Regions from separate parts of the Glutamicibacter sp. NPDC087661 genome, predicted to be linked through region 4. Evidence: riboswitches for the same ligand, from Rfam matches in the RefSeq annotation. Region 4 holds a riboswitch; each other region holds the start of a gene.
The links. A riboswitch is a leader RNA that binds a small molecule or an ion and turns the genes downstream of it on or off. The one in region 4 is predicted to bind S-adenosylmethionine.
Positions count from the first base shown of each region.

Region 1: linked by a shared signal. The riboswitch ahead of ACIOTN_RS09715 (O-acetylhomoserine aminocarboxypropyltransferase/cysteine synthase family protein) and the one ahead of ACIOTN_RS12095 (flavin reductase family protein) in region 4 are both predicted to bind S-adenosylmethionine.
Region 2: linked by a shared signal. The riboswitch ahead of ACIOTN_RS09830 (methionine ABC transporter ATP-binding protein) and the one ahead of ACIOTN_RS12095 (flavin reductase family protein) in region 4 are both predicted to bind S-adenosylmethionine.
Region 3: linked by a shared signal. The riboswitch ahead of ACIOTN_RS09845 (ABC transporter substrate-binding protein) and the one ahead of ACIOTN_RS12095 (flavin reductase family protein) in region 4 are both predicted to bind S-adenosylmethionine.

Region 1 is NZ_JBIUWE010000003.1:85,410-88,924, reverse strand. It holds gene ACIOTN_RS09730 (methylated-DNA--[protein]-cysteine S-methyltransferase) at 1-92, opposite strand, end outside; gene ACIOTN_RS09725 (RNA polymerase sigma factor) at 89-586, opposite strand; gene ACIOTN_RS09720 (histidine phosphatase family protein) at 699-1,259, opposite strand; SAM riboswitch class I at 1,371-1,465, shown strand; gene ACIOTN_RS09715 (O-acetylhomoserine aminocarboxypropyltransferase/cysteine synthase family protein) at 1,581-2,954, shown strand; gene ACIOTN_RS09710 (CoA-binding protein) at 2,954-3,448, shown strand.
Region 2 is NZ_JBIUWE010000003.1:113,899-117,413, forward strand. It holds gene ACIOTN_RS09820 (hypothetical protein) at 1-461, shown strand, start outside; gene ACIOTN_RS09825 (WxL protein peptidoglycan domain-containing protein) at 499-1,542, shown strand; SAM riboswitch class I at 1,840-1,930, shown strand; gene ACIOTN_RS09830 (methionine ABC transporter ATP-binding protein) at 2,049-3,068, shown strand; gene ACIOTN_RS09835 (methionine ABC transporter permease) at 3,065-3,515, shown strand, end outside.
Region 3 is NZ_JBIUWE010000003.1:117,576-121,090, reverse strand. It holds gene ACIOTN_RS09850 (ABC transporter permease) at 1-339, opposite strand, end outside; gene ACIOTN_RS09845 (ABC transporter substrate-binding protein) at 351-1,982, opposite strand; SAM riboswitch class I at 2,107-2,198, opposite strand; gene ACIOTN_RS09840 (MetQ/NlpA family ABC transporter substrate-binding protein) at 2,492-3,403, opposite strand; gene ACIOTN_RS09835 (methionine ABC transporter permease) at 3,433-3,515, opposite strand, start outside.
Region 4 is NZ_JBIUWE010000004.1:132,983-136,497, reverse strand. It holds gene dnaB (replicative DNA helicase) at 1-472, opposite strand, end outside; gene ACIOTN_RS12095 (flavin reductase family protein) at 1,541-2,041, opposite strand; SAM riboswitch class IV at 2,136-2,252, opposite strand; gene ACIOTN_RS12090 (long-chain-fatty-acid--CoA ligase) at 2,630-3,515, shown strand, end outside.

The DNA of each region.
Region 1 (3,515 bases), on a different contig from region 4:
GCACGGGCCCGTTCAACGAGCCGGCCCTGCAGCGAGTCGAGGATTTGCGCTTCAGCGGCCGTAGCCTGCTGCCGATAATTTTTTCCGTTCATGGCTGCTCCCGCCATAGTTCTTGGTCATCCATCCGGGCCCGCAGATTCTTGATCCCATCGGCGCCCGAACGCCGGGCGGCAGCTTCGGTGCCGGAAAGGATTCCGGCAATTTGCGCGTAGCTCATTCCGCCCAGGTAGCGGTAGGCCACCACCTGCCGCTGCTTGCCAGGAAGCTGGTTCACCTCATACCACAGCTGCAGGTTTTCCAACTGCAGATCCGGCCGTTGGGCCGATGGGGCCAGGCTGTCCACGTCTTGGCCGATGAGGATTTCCGGCTTATTCCTGCGCAACTCGTCAATGGCTTTATTCCGGGCAATACGCACTAGCCATGCCAGGACATTGGCGTCCTCAGGCAGTTGCGGGTACGCCTTGAGCGCGGCGAGGAATGTTTCGGACCAGGCGTCTTGCGCGCGATGCTCATCAAGCAGGGCACGGCAAACGCGCAGGATGTTGAGTCCATAGTCCTGGACTATCCGCTCGAACGGTGCTTGCATGGCTCTCCTGGAATTTTGCGCCTTCATGGCTTCTCACCATGTAAACGTACGAGGAGACCATTTTGTGAGGCGTGAACGAAAAAAATTCCTTCACGCAGATACCCATGGATTCCTAGAATGCCACCAGATCCAATTCGCTGGCGATCTGCTCAAGGCGGATCAAGTCCAGGTGGAGCATTTCGCCATTTTCCACGCCTTGGGGATCCGTGGTTCCGGCCAATGCGTCGCGGATGGTGCGCATGGTGGCCCCATGGCTGACAATCATGACCTTGCGCCCGGCATGCCTGCTGGCCAAGTCCAGCAGCGCTGGCACCGCACGGCTCAAGATCTGGGCACGCGGCTCACGCAGGTCCTTGGCAGCAGCCGATTCCGCTTCGCTGACCTCGGCCATGATCCGGCCTTCCAGCGGGCCGAAGCCGCGTTCAATGAGTTCCGGAACGGCGTTCCCCGTCTCGGCCCCGATCTGCTGGGCAATCAGCGCGGCAGTTTCCCGGGCACGTTCCAAGGGCGAAGCAAGTACCAGCGACCAGTTCTGGCCGATCAGCTGGCGCCCGACCTCGCGAGCTTGCTCGCGCCCGGTGTCGTTCAACGGGATATCGGTACGCCCCTGCAGGCGCCCTGCAAGGTTCCAATCGGTCTGCCCGTGTCGCACCAGTGCCAGCGAAGTATCCATGGCTCCAGCCTAACCGGGGTAACAGGTATCGAAGAATCTCCGGCATTACGTCCAATACGCAACGTTACGACTCATAGTTGGGTCACGAACGGTCATGTTGCGAAGATTATTACACCATCCCGAGCGGCTGAGAGATCTGGTTCGATGACGCCGCAGCAACCTGCCACATCCGGTGGTTACGGTGCTACCGCCAGAAACGATGCAGCCGCCTACCCGTTGGACCACAGCAGGAAGCGACATTGATTCCGGGATTCCTGCCTCGATCGCGACCCGCCCTGCGGTGCCCGCGAAACCCCAATCGACAAGGAGTCGTAAGCCACCATGGCAGATCACAAGTTTGGATTCCGCACCCGCGCATTGCATGCCGGAGGCACCCCCGATGCCGAGCATGGCTCACGCGCAGTGCCGATCTACCAGACCACTTCGTTCGTCTTCAAGGACGCTGACGATGCGGCCAACCTCTTTGCCCTGCAGAAGTACGGCAACATCTACTCGCGTATCGGCAACCCGACCGTAGCGGCTTTCGAAGAGCGCATGGCTTCGCTGGAAGGCGGCATCGGAGCGGTAGCCACCGGCTCGGGCATGGCCGCGGAATTCGTCACCTTTGCGGCCTTGGCCCAGGCAGGCGACCACATTGTGGCTTCCTCGAAGCTCTATGGCGGCACCATCACCCAGCTCGATGTCTCGCTGCGCCGCTTCGGCATCAACACCACTTTCATCGACTCCAATGATCCCGCCGACTTCGAAGCGGCGATCCAGGAAAATACCAAGGCCGTCTACACCGAGGTGGTGGCCAACCCGTCCGGCGACATCGCTGACCTGGAGGGACTGGCCGAGGTGGCGCACCGCCACAATCTCCCGCTGGTGGTCGATTCGACGCTCACTCCCCCGTACATCCTGCGCCCTATCGAGCACGGCGCGGACATCGTGATCCACTCGGCCACCAAGTTCATCGGCGGCCACGGCACCACCCTGGGCGGCGTGGTCATCGAGTCAGGCAAGTTCAACTGGGGCAATGGCAAGTTCCCCACCATGACCGAACCGGTTGCCAGCTACGGCAACGTCTCCTGGTGGGACAACTTCGGCGAGTACGGCTTCCTGACCAAGCTGCGCAGCGAACAGCTGCGCGACTTCGGACCGGCTCTGCCGGCCCAGTCCGCATTCCAGCTGCTGCAGGGCCTGGAGACCTTGCCGCAGCGCATGGACAACCACCTGTCCAACGCGAAGCAGGTCGCTGCCTGGTTGCAGGCCGATGAGCGCGTGACCTACGTGAACTACGCCGGCCTGGAATCCCACCCGCAGCACGCGCAGGCCAAGGAGCTGCTGCCCATGGGCGTCGGCTCGGTCTTCAGCTTCGGGGTGAAGGGCGGGCGCGAAGCCGGCTCGAAGTTCATCGAAGCCCTGCAGTTGGCCAGCCACCTGGCCAACATCGGCGATGCCCGCACCCTGGTGCTGCACCCGGCCTCCACCACCCACCAGCAGCTGAGCGTCGAGCAGCTGGTCTCCGCTGGCGTGCCAGAAGATCTGATCCGCCTGTCGGTAGGACTGGAAGATGTCGAGGACATCCTCTGGGATCTGGACCAGGCGCTGGCCGCTTCGCAGGAAGCGATTGCCGCTTCCGCCGCAGGGTTCGAGGCTCCGGCCTATGACGGTTCCGCCTGCGCATTGCCAACCGCTTCGAAAGGAGCAATCTAATGACTGCCGTTGATACCGCTTGGGAAGGCCCTGGAGCCGCACAGCGCCTGGAGATCCTGCGCGACACCAAGTCCATCGCCATTGTCGGTGCCTCGAACAAGCCATCGCGCGCCAGCTATTTCGTGGCTACCTACCTGCTCTCCTCCTCCAAGTACAAGGTGTATTTCATCAACCCGGTACTCGATGAGATCCTGGGCCAGCCGGTGTACAAGTCGCTGGCCGATCTGCCGGAGACCCCGGATCTGGTGGAGGTTTTCCGCAAGCACGATGACCTGCCTACCGTGTTGGACGAGGCCCTGGCCGTAGGCGCGAAGACCCTGTGGCTGCAGCTGGGATCCTGGCACGAGGAAGTGGCCCGGCGCGCCGAGGCCGCGGGCATGAATGTGGTCATGGACCGCTGCGTGAAGATCGAGCACGCGCGCTTCCACGGCGGCCTGCGCCTGGCTGGATTCAATACCGGCGTCATTTCCTCCAAGCGCCAGGTACTTGCCTAGGGAGTCCAAGATTCCAGGAAATGGGTGCATGCAACATTGCGTTGCATGCACCCATTTTTCTGCGGCA
Region 2 (3,515 bases), on a different contig from region 4:
TGGACGTCACCGTTCCGGAGAAGGAGACCGAACCAAGCGAACCGGGCGTCTTCAAATGGAGCATCGCCGACTCGACTGCCAACCTCGGGGCTGCCACCCAGAATGCCGCAGGTTTTACTGCCAACGGCACCCTGCCGACCATCACCGTAAATGACGGCCGCGAAGTTTCCGGAGGCTGGAGCCTGGATGGCAAGGCCACAGACTTCACCGACGGATCCAACGCCTTCGGCGCCAAGGCTCTGGGCTGGACTCCGGCCGGCGCGGGAACCACGGGCGTTGTCAGCCTGGGTGCGGCCGTGGCGCCGGCGACCGGCAATGGCCTGTCAGCTACCGCTCCGCTGGCCTCGGCAACGGGCGCATCCGAAGCCGTTTTGAACACCGGCATCCAGCTGCTGGCACCGGCTGAAGCCGCTGCCGGCAACTACAGCTCGACTCTGACGATCACCGCCATCCAGAAGTAGAGTTCCAGCTTCACCGGCGGCACGCACAGCGTTCCCCGTGGTGCGTGCCGCCACCATTTCTGCCGACCACATTCCCGAGGAAAAGATGTTCCAGCAATACGCCACCCGCAAGAACTTGCGACACCGTGCAACGATCAGTGTGCTCGCGGTAGCCATCGCCACTGCCCTTACGGCGCCGGCTGCTCATGGCGATGACTTGTCGTGGGGCACCAACCCGGGCGGCACAGAAACCCGGTCGAGTTTCGCCTACGATCTCGAGCCCGGGGAACAGGCCCGGGATTCCTTCGAGATCACCAACTACGGGACCGAAGAAATTTCACTGGCCGTCTATCCCGCAGACGGTGCGACCACCAGCAACGGGTCGCTGGAACTCTCCGAGCGAACCGACCTGGCTACTACCGTGGGCGCGTGGATCGAGGTAGACCAAGCTGAAGTAGCCTTGGGACCGGGGGAGAAAACCTCGGTCGAATTCACTGTCGAAATTCCAACGGACGCCGCGCCGGGGGACTATCTGGGTGGCATGGTTTCGTCCTATATCGATACCTCGGCTGGAACCGTGGTGGTCGACCGCCGACTGGCCACGCAGCTGGCTGTCCGAGTCGGTGGCGAGGGAGCAGTCAAGCTGAACGTGTCGGCAGCCAGCGCCCAGGCGCCCATCGCGTGGAACCCGTTCGAACCGGTTGATGCCATCGTGGGCGCAACCGTGGCCAACGAAGGGAATCTGCGGGCCCGGGGCAGCTACACGATCACTGCATCTGGCCCCTTCGGCTGGGGATCCACATCGTCCGAATACCAGCTCGATGAACTGCTACCCGGGTCCATTGTGGCAATCGAACAGCAGCTGCCGGGACTCTGGCCGCTGCTATGGCAGCAGGTCGAAGTTAGAGTGAACGCCGAAGACATCGACTCATTGCCGGCCGGGTTCAGCACAGCTTCGACAACTTTCTGGTCCATCCCAGCCGGATGGATCCTGCTTCTGGTCGCAGTTATTGCGGCATCAATTCTCTTGGGAGTCCGGCGGTCCCGGCGTTGGGAAGCCGACGACGAGCTGGAAGAACCTGTTGCGGTGGAAAGCAACTAGTCCGACTAATGCTGAACGGGTTCGTCGTCGCTCCCAAATCATATGTGCGCAGTCCGTGGCCATTGGCCGCGGACTTAGCAATTTAAAGCTCGGCAATCGATCGCAAGGACGGCATCCAAGTCAATGTTTTGCCGTAATTGCAGTCGTAAATAGTCACAAGATGCTATATGACGTGGAAAATGACGCGAATCAAGGACACGGAAACACGTCACGGGGTTTCATGACGTTTTGCTGACTTCACGCTTGGTCACAAATTATTCCGTGCTCGACACTGAAGTTGTTCAAGATATTGAACGCCACCCATCCAGAGCGACCGAGAGACCTGGCTCGTTGACGTCGCAGCAACCACCCGAATCGCGGGACGGTGCTACCGCCAGGACCGATGGAGCAGTGGCTGCCACCGGGCCACGCCAAGCCGCGAGCCGGCGCAACTTCGGCCCCGGGCAGTGCCTCACGGTGCAACAGCCAAGGAGAATTATGGAGCGCATCGCCCAGGAGCATGCAGCATGATCGAGATCAAGGACCTGCATAAGCACTACGACACCGCGCAGGGGCGCATCGAGGTGCTCAAGGGGATCGACCTGTCGGTGCCCGAAGGCTCGATCACGGCCGTGGTCGGCCCTTCCGGGGCCGGGAAATCGACCTTGTCCCACTGCATCTCGCTGCTGGAGAAGCCCAGCAGCGGGCAGATCCTCGTCGACGGCAAGGACCTCGGCGCGCTGTCGGGCAAGGCCCTGCGCTCCGAACGCCGCGCCATCGGCACGATCTTCCAGAACTCGGCCCTGCTGAGCCGGCTGAGCGTCGCCGAGAACGTGGCCCTTCCGCTGCGGAACCTCGGGGTGGTTCACCATGAAATGCAGCAACGGGTGGCCCAGCTGCTGGACCGGGTAGGGCTGCTGGAAAAAGCGAACGCCTATCCCGGGCAACTTTCCGGCGGGCAACGGCAGCGCGTCGGCATCGCCCGGGCCCTGGCCCTGCGCCCGCGGCTGCTGCTCTCCGACGAAGCCACCTCGGGCCTGGACCCCGAATCCACCCACCAGGTGCTGGGGCTGCTGGATTCGTTGCGCAGCGACCTGGGACTGTCCATCATCCTGATCACCCATGAGATGGATGTGGTGCGGCATGTGGCTGACGAGGTCGCCCAGCTCGCCGGTGGACGCATTGCCGAGCACGGAGCCCTGCATGAGCTGGTGGCATCCCCGGGTTCGGAGACCGGGGCGAAGCTGCTGCCGCTGCGGGCCGAGGACCTGCCGGCAGGCTTCGACTACGCAGTGACGGTGGCCTACCGCAAAGACCGGGTCGATCCCGGCTGGATCTCGCGTCTGGGCATCGAACACGGGATCGCGGTGGCCCTGTTGGGCGGCGCCGTCGAGGCGCACCATGAGGGGACCTTGGGCCGCGTGCGCTTGGGCGTGCGGGGCGCAGCCCCTGAGTACCTGATCCGGTTGCTGGACGGGTGGGGCCTGCAAACCGACCCAAGCAGCCTTGCCCGCAACAACCACGAACTGGTGGAGGCCAACGCATGAGAATCCCCTTTGAAAGCGCAGCGGTGGGCACCGACACTCCGTGGCAGCAATTGCCCGAGTTGATGCTGCCGGCCTACGGCCAGACGTGGGCCATGGTCGGAATCGTCATGGCCCTGGTCATCAGCCTCGGAGGACTGATGGGCATCGCGCTGTACAACACCGATCGGCAGGGGCTCTTCCCTCGGGCGCGCCTGCATGCGGTGCTCAGCTGGATCGCCAACATGGGACGCTCCTTGCCGTTCTTGGTGCTGATGGCAGCGATCATCCCCTTCACCAAATGGGTCACCGGCACCACCATCGGCATTGCGGCGGCCGCCGTGCCCATGACCATTGCCGGCATCCCGTTCTTCGCCCGGCTGGTGCAGAACGCGCTGAACGACCTGCCCAGGCACAACCTGGCCGTAGGGCTGGTGACCGGCGGTTCGACCGCGCAAATCATCGGCACCA
Region 3 (3,515 bases), on a different contig from region 4:
TACCACCGAAAGAACGAATGCACTACCAGCCAGAATCAAGGTGGATCCAGCGACTTCCCCGATGCGCGTTGCCACTTCCGAACCATTGGATAGCGAATATCCAAGATCCCCGCGAAGCAGCCCGAGCAACTGCGAGAAGTACTGCACGAAGAGCGGCTGGTCGTATCCGTAGTACGCCTTCATCTGGGCAATGGTGGCTGGATCCGCCGCCGAGTCAGTGCTCAGGAAGATCGTGACCGGGTCATTCGGCAAGGATTGCACGGCAATGAAAACCGCTGTGTAGGCAAGCCAGATGACCAGAAGCGCCTGCCCCAGTCGTTTTACGATGTAAGTGCCCATGGATTTGGCTCCTAGCCTTCGCTCTTCCAAGCACCTTGGAAGATTGGCGCGGTACCGGAAGTGAACTCGACGTTCGCCGAGCTATGGGCGCCATAGACCTGGACTTCGTCCCAAAGAACCAGCGTCAGCGCCTTGTCCAGCACCAGGGCACGCTGTTCCTCTTCGACCAGCTTCAGGTGTTCCTCATCGGTAGTCGCCGACTGCTCTTTGGTGAAAAGCTTGTTCAGTTCAGGATCAGCGCGAAGGGTCTGGTTGTTGTTCGCGGGTGCATACACCGGGCCCAGTCCGCCGTACGCAAACTGGCGAGTTCCGAAGAACTCCACCTTGTCGTCAACAAGTGCGTTGGTCAGGAAAGTATTGTCTGCCGCACGGTTGATCAGCTGGACGCCGATCTCGCGCCATTGCTGTTCAATCAGTTCGAAAGCGGGCTTGATGACCACGGAGTTATTCGAGGTGGAAATCGTGACTTCCAGTTTCTTCCCGTCCTTCTCCCGAATGCCATCTACGCCCGGCTTCCATCCGGCGTCGTCCAATAACTGCTTGGCCTTGTCCGGGCTATAGGCCAATTCGGCAGACAGGTCTACAAACCCTGGTGCCTTGTGGTTGAGGATCGATCCCGAGATGACATAGCTATCCGAGAGAACGGTGTCTTTGATGGCCTGGCGGTCGATTGCAACCTGCAGTGCCTGGCGGACTTTGACGTCTTCCAGCTTTCCCGAGCCAATGCGCACAGCTGCGTGGTTGGTGGTCAGGTCCACCCCTTCGGCCGCGTAAACCTTGCCTCCGCTGGAGGCCAGCACCTGTTCGTCTACCGGCTGCAATCCTCGGACGAGATCCACCTGCCCGGACTGGGCGGCGCCGGCACGGCTAGCGACCTCTGGAAGGTACTTGATAACCAAGGTATCCAGGTAGGCATCACCCTGGTTTGGGGCAGTTTCTGGCGCCCAGGCGTAGTCATCTCGGCTGCTGAACACGACTTCTTCATCAGGCTTTTCCGATTCGAAGACGAATGGGCCGGAACCAACAATTTTGGAGATGGAAGACTGCGCGGCATTGTCCAGTTCAAGGGTCTTCGGGGACACCAAACCAGCAGTTACGGAGGAAGTCGACCTAAGGAAATTGGCATCTGGCCGCTTGAGCGTGACCTTGACCTTGTTGTCCCCTACGACCTCTGCCGACTTATAGGCAGCAAAGTCAACGTTTGGCGCAATCTGGGCAGACTTGATTCCCTTTCCAAGGGCATCCAGGTTCAGCTTCACAGCCTCAGCATCCAGCGTGGAGCCGTCTGAGAAAGTGACACCGTCGCGAATGGTGAAGGTAAACTCCGTCTGGTCTTCATTGGCTTCGAATTCGCTGGCGATCCAGCCAACCAGTTTGCCGGCTTCCACATCGTAGTAGGTCAGGCGATCAAGCACTGAGTTCAGAACATTCGCTTTCTCATAGAAGCGTGCTGCCTGAGTCTGCCAATTGTTGATAGGGGTAACTTCAGCGAAGGTGAAGGTGCCACCTTCAACCGGAGTCCCTGGATCGGCTGCTGCTTGCGCTGCGCCCGTCTTAGTGGCGTTGCCTCCGCAAGCGGTGAGCGACAAGCCCAGAACGGCAAGAATCGCAGTGGTCTTCAGTCCAAAATGTGCTGTACGCATGATTTCAAATGTCCTCTCGGTTGGTGACCCGAGGATTACGCCTAGATTCGCTGCACGTTCTGCCATGATTTGTGGGAATACTCTTGGCGAGTTTCTCCCGGCAGACCGTCATGAAAATTAGCAATCTCCATCGGTCCTGGCCTTAGCACCGCTCCCGTTCACGGGTGGTTGCTGCGACTTCAACGAGCCAGGTCTCTCGGTCGCTCTGGATGGGGTGTCCGGCTGTACCGGCCGAACAATTCAAGTCTGCAACCCGTGAATTCAGCAGACAAGCGTTACGTAAGACAGCGGTCATGAAGTCACACAACGCATCCTGAAATGCCCGATGTTCGTCATATTGGGCGTAATGCTCCGTCACAAGTCCAAGGGTTAATCACCTTGACGGGAAATCCTTGACGCTGCCAGCCTCGGCGGAGATAATGTGCCATCTGGAGCGCGAAGAGGCCCGGCACCTGTCGGTGCCGGGCCGCTTCGCGCACGCCGATCAGTGCAGCGCAATGGCAGTTCCGTCAGGAACCGGAGACCGGGGTGAGCACTCCCTGGACCAGCGGATCCTCGGTCGTGGCCAGGTACTCCTGCAGCCGCGGATCGGAGAAGGCTTCCACAAGCTTCTGCGCATCGGCGCTCTTGGCGTACTCCGCGCCCATGATCAGGCGGGAGGCGAAGGTCTTGGGCGGCTCGGGGAACAAGATCCCCTGTTCGCGGTCGACCTTGCCGGCGTCGAATTGGGAGACGTAGCCGATGGCCGCGCCAACATCGTCGAGCATGCGCGGCATCGCCAGCAGGTCGGCTTCCTTCAGCTCGAAGCCCCGGGGGTTATCGATGACATCGGAGATCTTCGCGGTGCGCGGTTCGATGTCAGGGTCCAGGCCGAGCAGGCCCTCGCGTTGCAGCAGCCACAGCGCCTGGCCCTGGTTGGCCACATCATTGGGCAGCAGCAGCGAGGCGCCACGCGGGATGTCCTCGACCGAGTCGTAATGGTTCGAATAGAGCCCGAAACCCCACTGGAAGAGCTCCACCGTGGGTTCCAGCTCAACCCCGGCGGCCTCCGCGGACTGCTCCATGTACCACTGGTGCTCGAAAATCGTGGCATCGAATTGGCCGCTGGCCACCGCCTGGTTGGCCTGGATCGGATCCTGAAGCCCGACCTTCTCGATTTCGATGCCGTAGTCCGGGGCGATCTCCTGCGCCACGAAATCCAGGATCTTCTCCTCGCCGGCCATGGCCGGTTCGAAGTGCACGGTGAACTTCGTCTGGCTTCCGGCGGCCGAAGCAGCGGCAGGGGCGGAGCGCTGCTGGCCCAGCAGCACACCGAGGATGAGGGCGGCCACGGCCGCGAGGGCGGCGATGGTCCAGGGAAGGGCATTGCGGTTCTTGCGCAGCGTGAAGCCGTGGTCGTGCCCGGCGTGCGGTGTAGTCATGGTCTCGCTCGTTCGTTCGTCGATGGTATTCAGGGACGCGCCAGGGCGCGGGCGATGCGGTCGCCGAGGAATTGGACAATTTGCACGGTCAGGATCAGCACCACGATGGTCG
Region 4 (3,515 bases):
CCTTGTAGACCTCTGCCTGGGCTTCGTTGACGATTGCGTCAACTTCACCATCTGGCGAGTAGCCCATCTGGACAATACGCGTTCCAGCGTCAACCAATCGGCGCAGCACGGCGCGTTCGCGCACAATTTCTGCGTAGTACCCGGCGTTGGCTGCAGTTGGAACCTGCTGGATGAGATTGTGAAGGTAGGCGGCGCCACCAATGCGCGAGATTTCGCCGCGCTTGGTCAGCAAGTCGGCTACGGTGACCGCATCGGCTGGTTCGCCACGACCGTAGAGGTCGACAATCGCCTCGTAAATCGATTCGTGGGAGGGACGGTAGAAGTCGGTGCCGCGAATGGATTCAACGACGTCAGCAATGGCGTCCTTGGAGAGCATCATGCCACCGAGGACCGACATCTCGGCCTCGATATCCTGTGGCGGCTTGCGCCCTGCGTCGGAATCTCGTCCTTCGTAAACCGGCTCAGCACTCATTGCAGACACTTCCATCCCCTATTGACCCGCTGGGAAAAATTATCCTTGCCTCATGGCAACGCTTCATCGTGTCAGTCGATACGGACATTTGGATGTCAGGCGCCTGTGGATATTTCTCTCCCGAACCCAACACTAGGGCTGTTATTAACAGGCGTAAACCTCATTATCCACAGAATATGTGGATAACACTCCTCTACCTGTGGACTTCCCTGTTCACAGTCTGGGGAGAACTCTGTGGATTACCCCACTCTACGTATCATTAATATCTGTTGACTTGGTTGTTTGTATTCGCACACCTGTGGACAGAAAATTAATTCATTGAAGCTCACGCCAACCGGCCCAAGGTTATCAACACCCTTAATCGCCCAGTTCCCGGGGTTTTTCACCCTTTGCACACATTTGCCCATGTCTTGTCCACAGTTTTGTGGATAACCTTGTGGATACTGCTGAATTTACAAAACCCTAAGTCACCGTGGATTAAATTCGCCAGCAAGGCCGGATCTTCCAGTAGTCCACAATCGGCCAGGGTTTCTGCGTTCGGGGGCGGTGGATAACTTAATGTGTGCAACGACTCGGCGGGCGAACCTGGATCAGCGACTGGGCTGCCGGCGCACTCTCGCCACTTCGCGTCCGCGACGCGCGCCAGTGAAGACCCCATAAAGCGCCGGTTTCATTTGTGATGCGCAGCCTTTGCATGGCTCGGAAACCCCATCCGAGGGTTGCCGGCAATTCGCTGCCACTCTGGTCCAGCGTGCAGCGAGGATCCATGAGCTACCTGCGCGGTTCTGTTCGACAGCCCAGGCGGGTGGCGGATATGGCGAGTTCAAGGTTTCTCGCGACAGATACTTTGATGACGAGGTTATCGCCAAATGCCTGGGGCAGCTGGCCCAAGATGGCAGGCCATGAGATTGCCAGCCATCTTGCCACGTCTTCAGGGTGGCGAGAGAGAACGGGCATTGCCGGTGTCGAGGGCTGCGGGGAACGGCTCAACCCGCCTAACCGGAATTCAAAAAGCTCCGGCCAGATCGATGATTTGATCTGGCCGGAGCTTTGGAAGATGCGAAGCGCTTATACGAGCTCAGGAATCGGCAGCGAATGGAACCGCGAATCATGGAAGATCTGTGGCGAGTGCTCGGAGGTGCGGTGCCCGTGGACTTCCATCAGGACTACCCAGTGATCCCCCGCTTCGACCTCGTTGTAGATCGAAGTCTCCAGCCACAACGTTGAGTCGTTGACGAAGAGCGCGCCCTGATCCGAGGAATAGGTATCGATTCCGCGGAACCGGTCGCCATTTTTCGAGGCAATCTGAGCGCAGACACCATCATTGCGTTCGCTCAGCACTGAGACGCCAATGCGGCCAGCTTCGCGCAGCTTTGGCCAAGTGTTCGAGGACTTCTGCACGGCGAACATCACCAGTGCAGGTTCGAGGGAAACTCCCACGGTAAACGATGAAGCGACAATTCCCGTCTTCACGCCATCCAGTTCTGCACAGAGGGCGGCTACCCCTGATGGATGCTGAGCGAAAACCTTGCGCAGGGTCAACGGGTCAAGTTCAAGATTCAATGACATGGCTCGATTCCTTTGGGTCTTGCCCACCGCGCAGTAGCCTGCAAGCATTGGCTTCTCGTTACTCGAAGCCGCTTGGGCTGAAGTTCCGCGCCGTGTGCGGTACTTGTTCCAGCACATTTTGCGTGGAACCGAATCCTCACCTGGAGCACCCCACTACCGTTGAGAGGGTTGCCGATCAGCAAGCCAGGGCTTATAGCTGATGCTCTTGATTCTGTTTAAAACGATATGGCTCATGACGAACAACCGTCAAACATTTCACTTCGCAAATCGCAATATTCGACGCAATATTCGATCCAAGGCCCCACGGGGAGTCCTTGGGCAGTCTTTTATTCGCCATGCGCCGCGCTTCTTGAACCACTCGGCCCCCATGATCGCAGCAGGCTTCCGCCGCCCTTGATTCGGCAGAACACTAACGCCTCCCCTGGGCTCGGGGCCCTGGCGCGAATTCCCTACCGCCCACCGTAATGAAACTTGGTTTCCCGGCATGACGCTGAGGTTCATGCCACTATTGGTCATGGAGTGCATTGAGTCACACTCCTGCTTATTGTTCTCCGTAACCATCGATGACGATTGAGGAATAGCCACACCATGGTAGAGATTCAGGCCAACCATTCAGAATTGACCCCACTGCGTTTCTTGGAACGCACAGCCGAGGCCTATCCGAAGAAGACCGCCGTCATCCATGGAACTCGCATCTTCTCCTATGAAGAATTCGAAGCACGGGTGCACCGCTTTGCCCAGGCGCTGAAGGCTCGCATTGAGCCGGGCGACCGCGTGGCCGTGCTGGCACCGAATACTCCCGAAATGCTCATGGCGCATTACGCCGTACCGCTGGCAGGCGCAGTCCTCGTTGCCCTGAACACCCGACTCTCGGCCCACGAGCTGCAATACATCATTGATCATTCTGCTGCCAAGCTGATGCTTGCCGACACAGAGCTGCTGGAAAACACGAAGACCCTGCGCCGCGATAACCCAACGCTGGAGGCGCTCATCGAGATCACCGATGACCAGTACGCCGGAGAACGTCCGGACGTGCCCGTGGACGCCACCTTGGACGAGCTAATCGCACAAGCCTCGGATGAAAGACTTCCCTACGCCATCGCCGATGAGCGGGCTCCGATCACTCTCAATTACACGTCGGGCACCACCGGCAAGCCGAAGGGCGTGCTCTACTCGCACCGCGGCAGCTACCTGAACTCGTTGGGCGAAGCGCACCACCAGGGCTTCACCGCCAAGACCCGCTACTTGTGGACCCTGCCGATGTTCCACTGCAACGGCTGGTGCACTCCATGGGCCGTCACCGCAGCGGGAGGAACGCACCTGTGCCTGCGCGGCGTGCGCGAAGATTCCGTTTGGGATGCCATCGAGGATCTTGGAACCACCCACTTGTGCGGCGCTCCGACCGTCTGCTCCATCATCGCCGACTCCACCCGCGCCCACCAGCTCGATGCGCCACTGCGCATCACCACCGCAG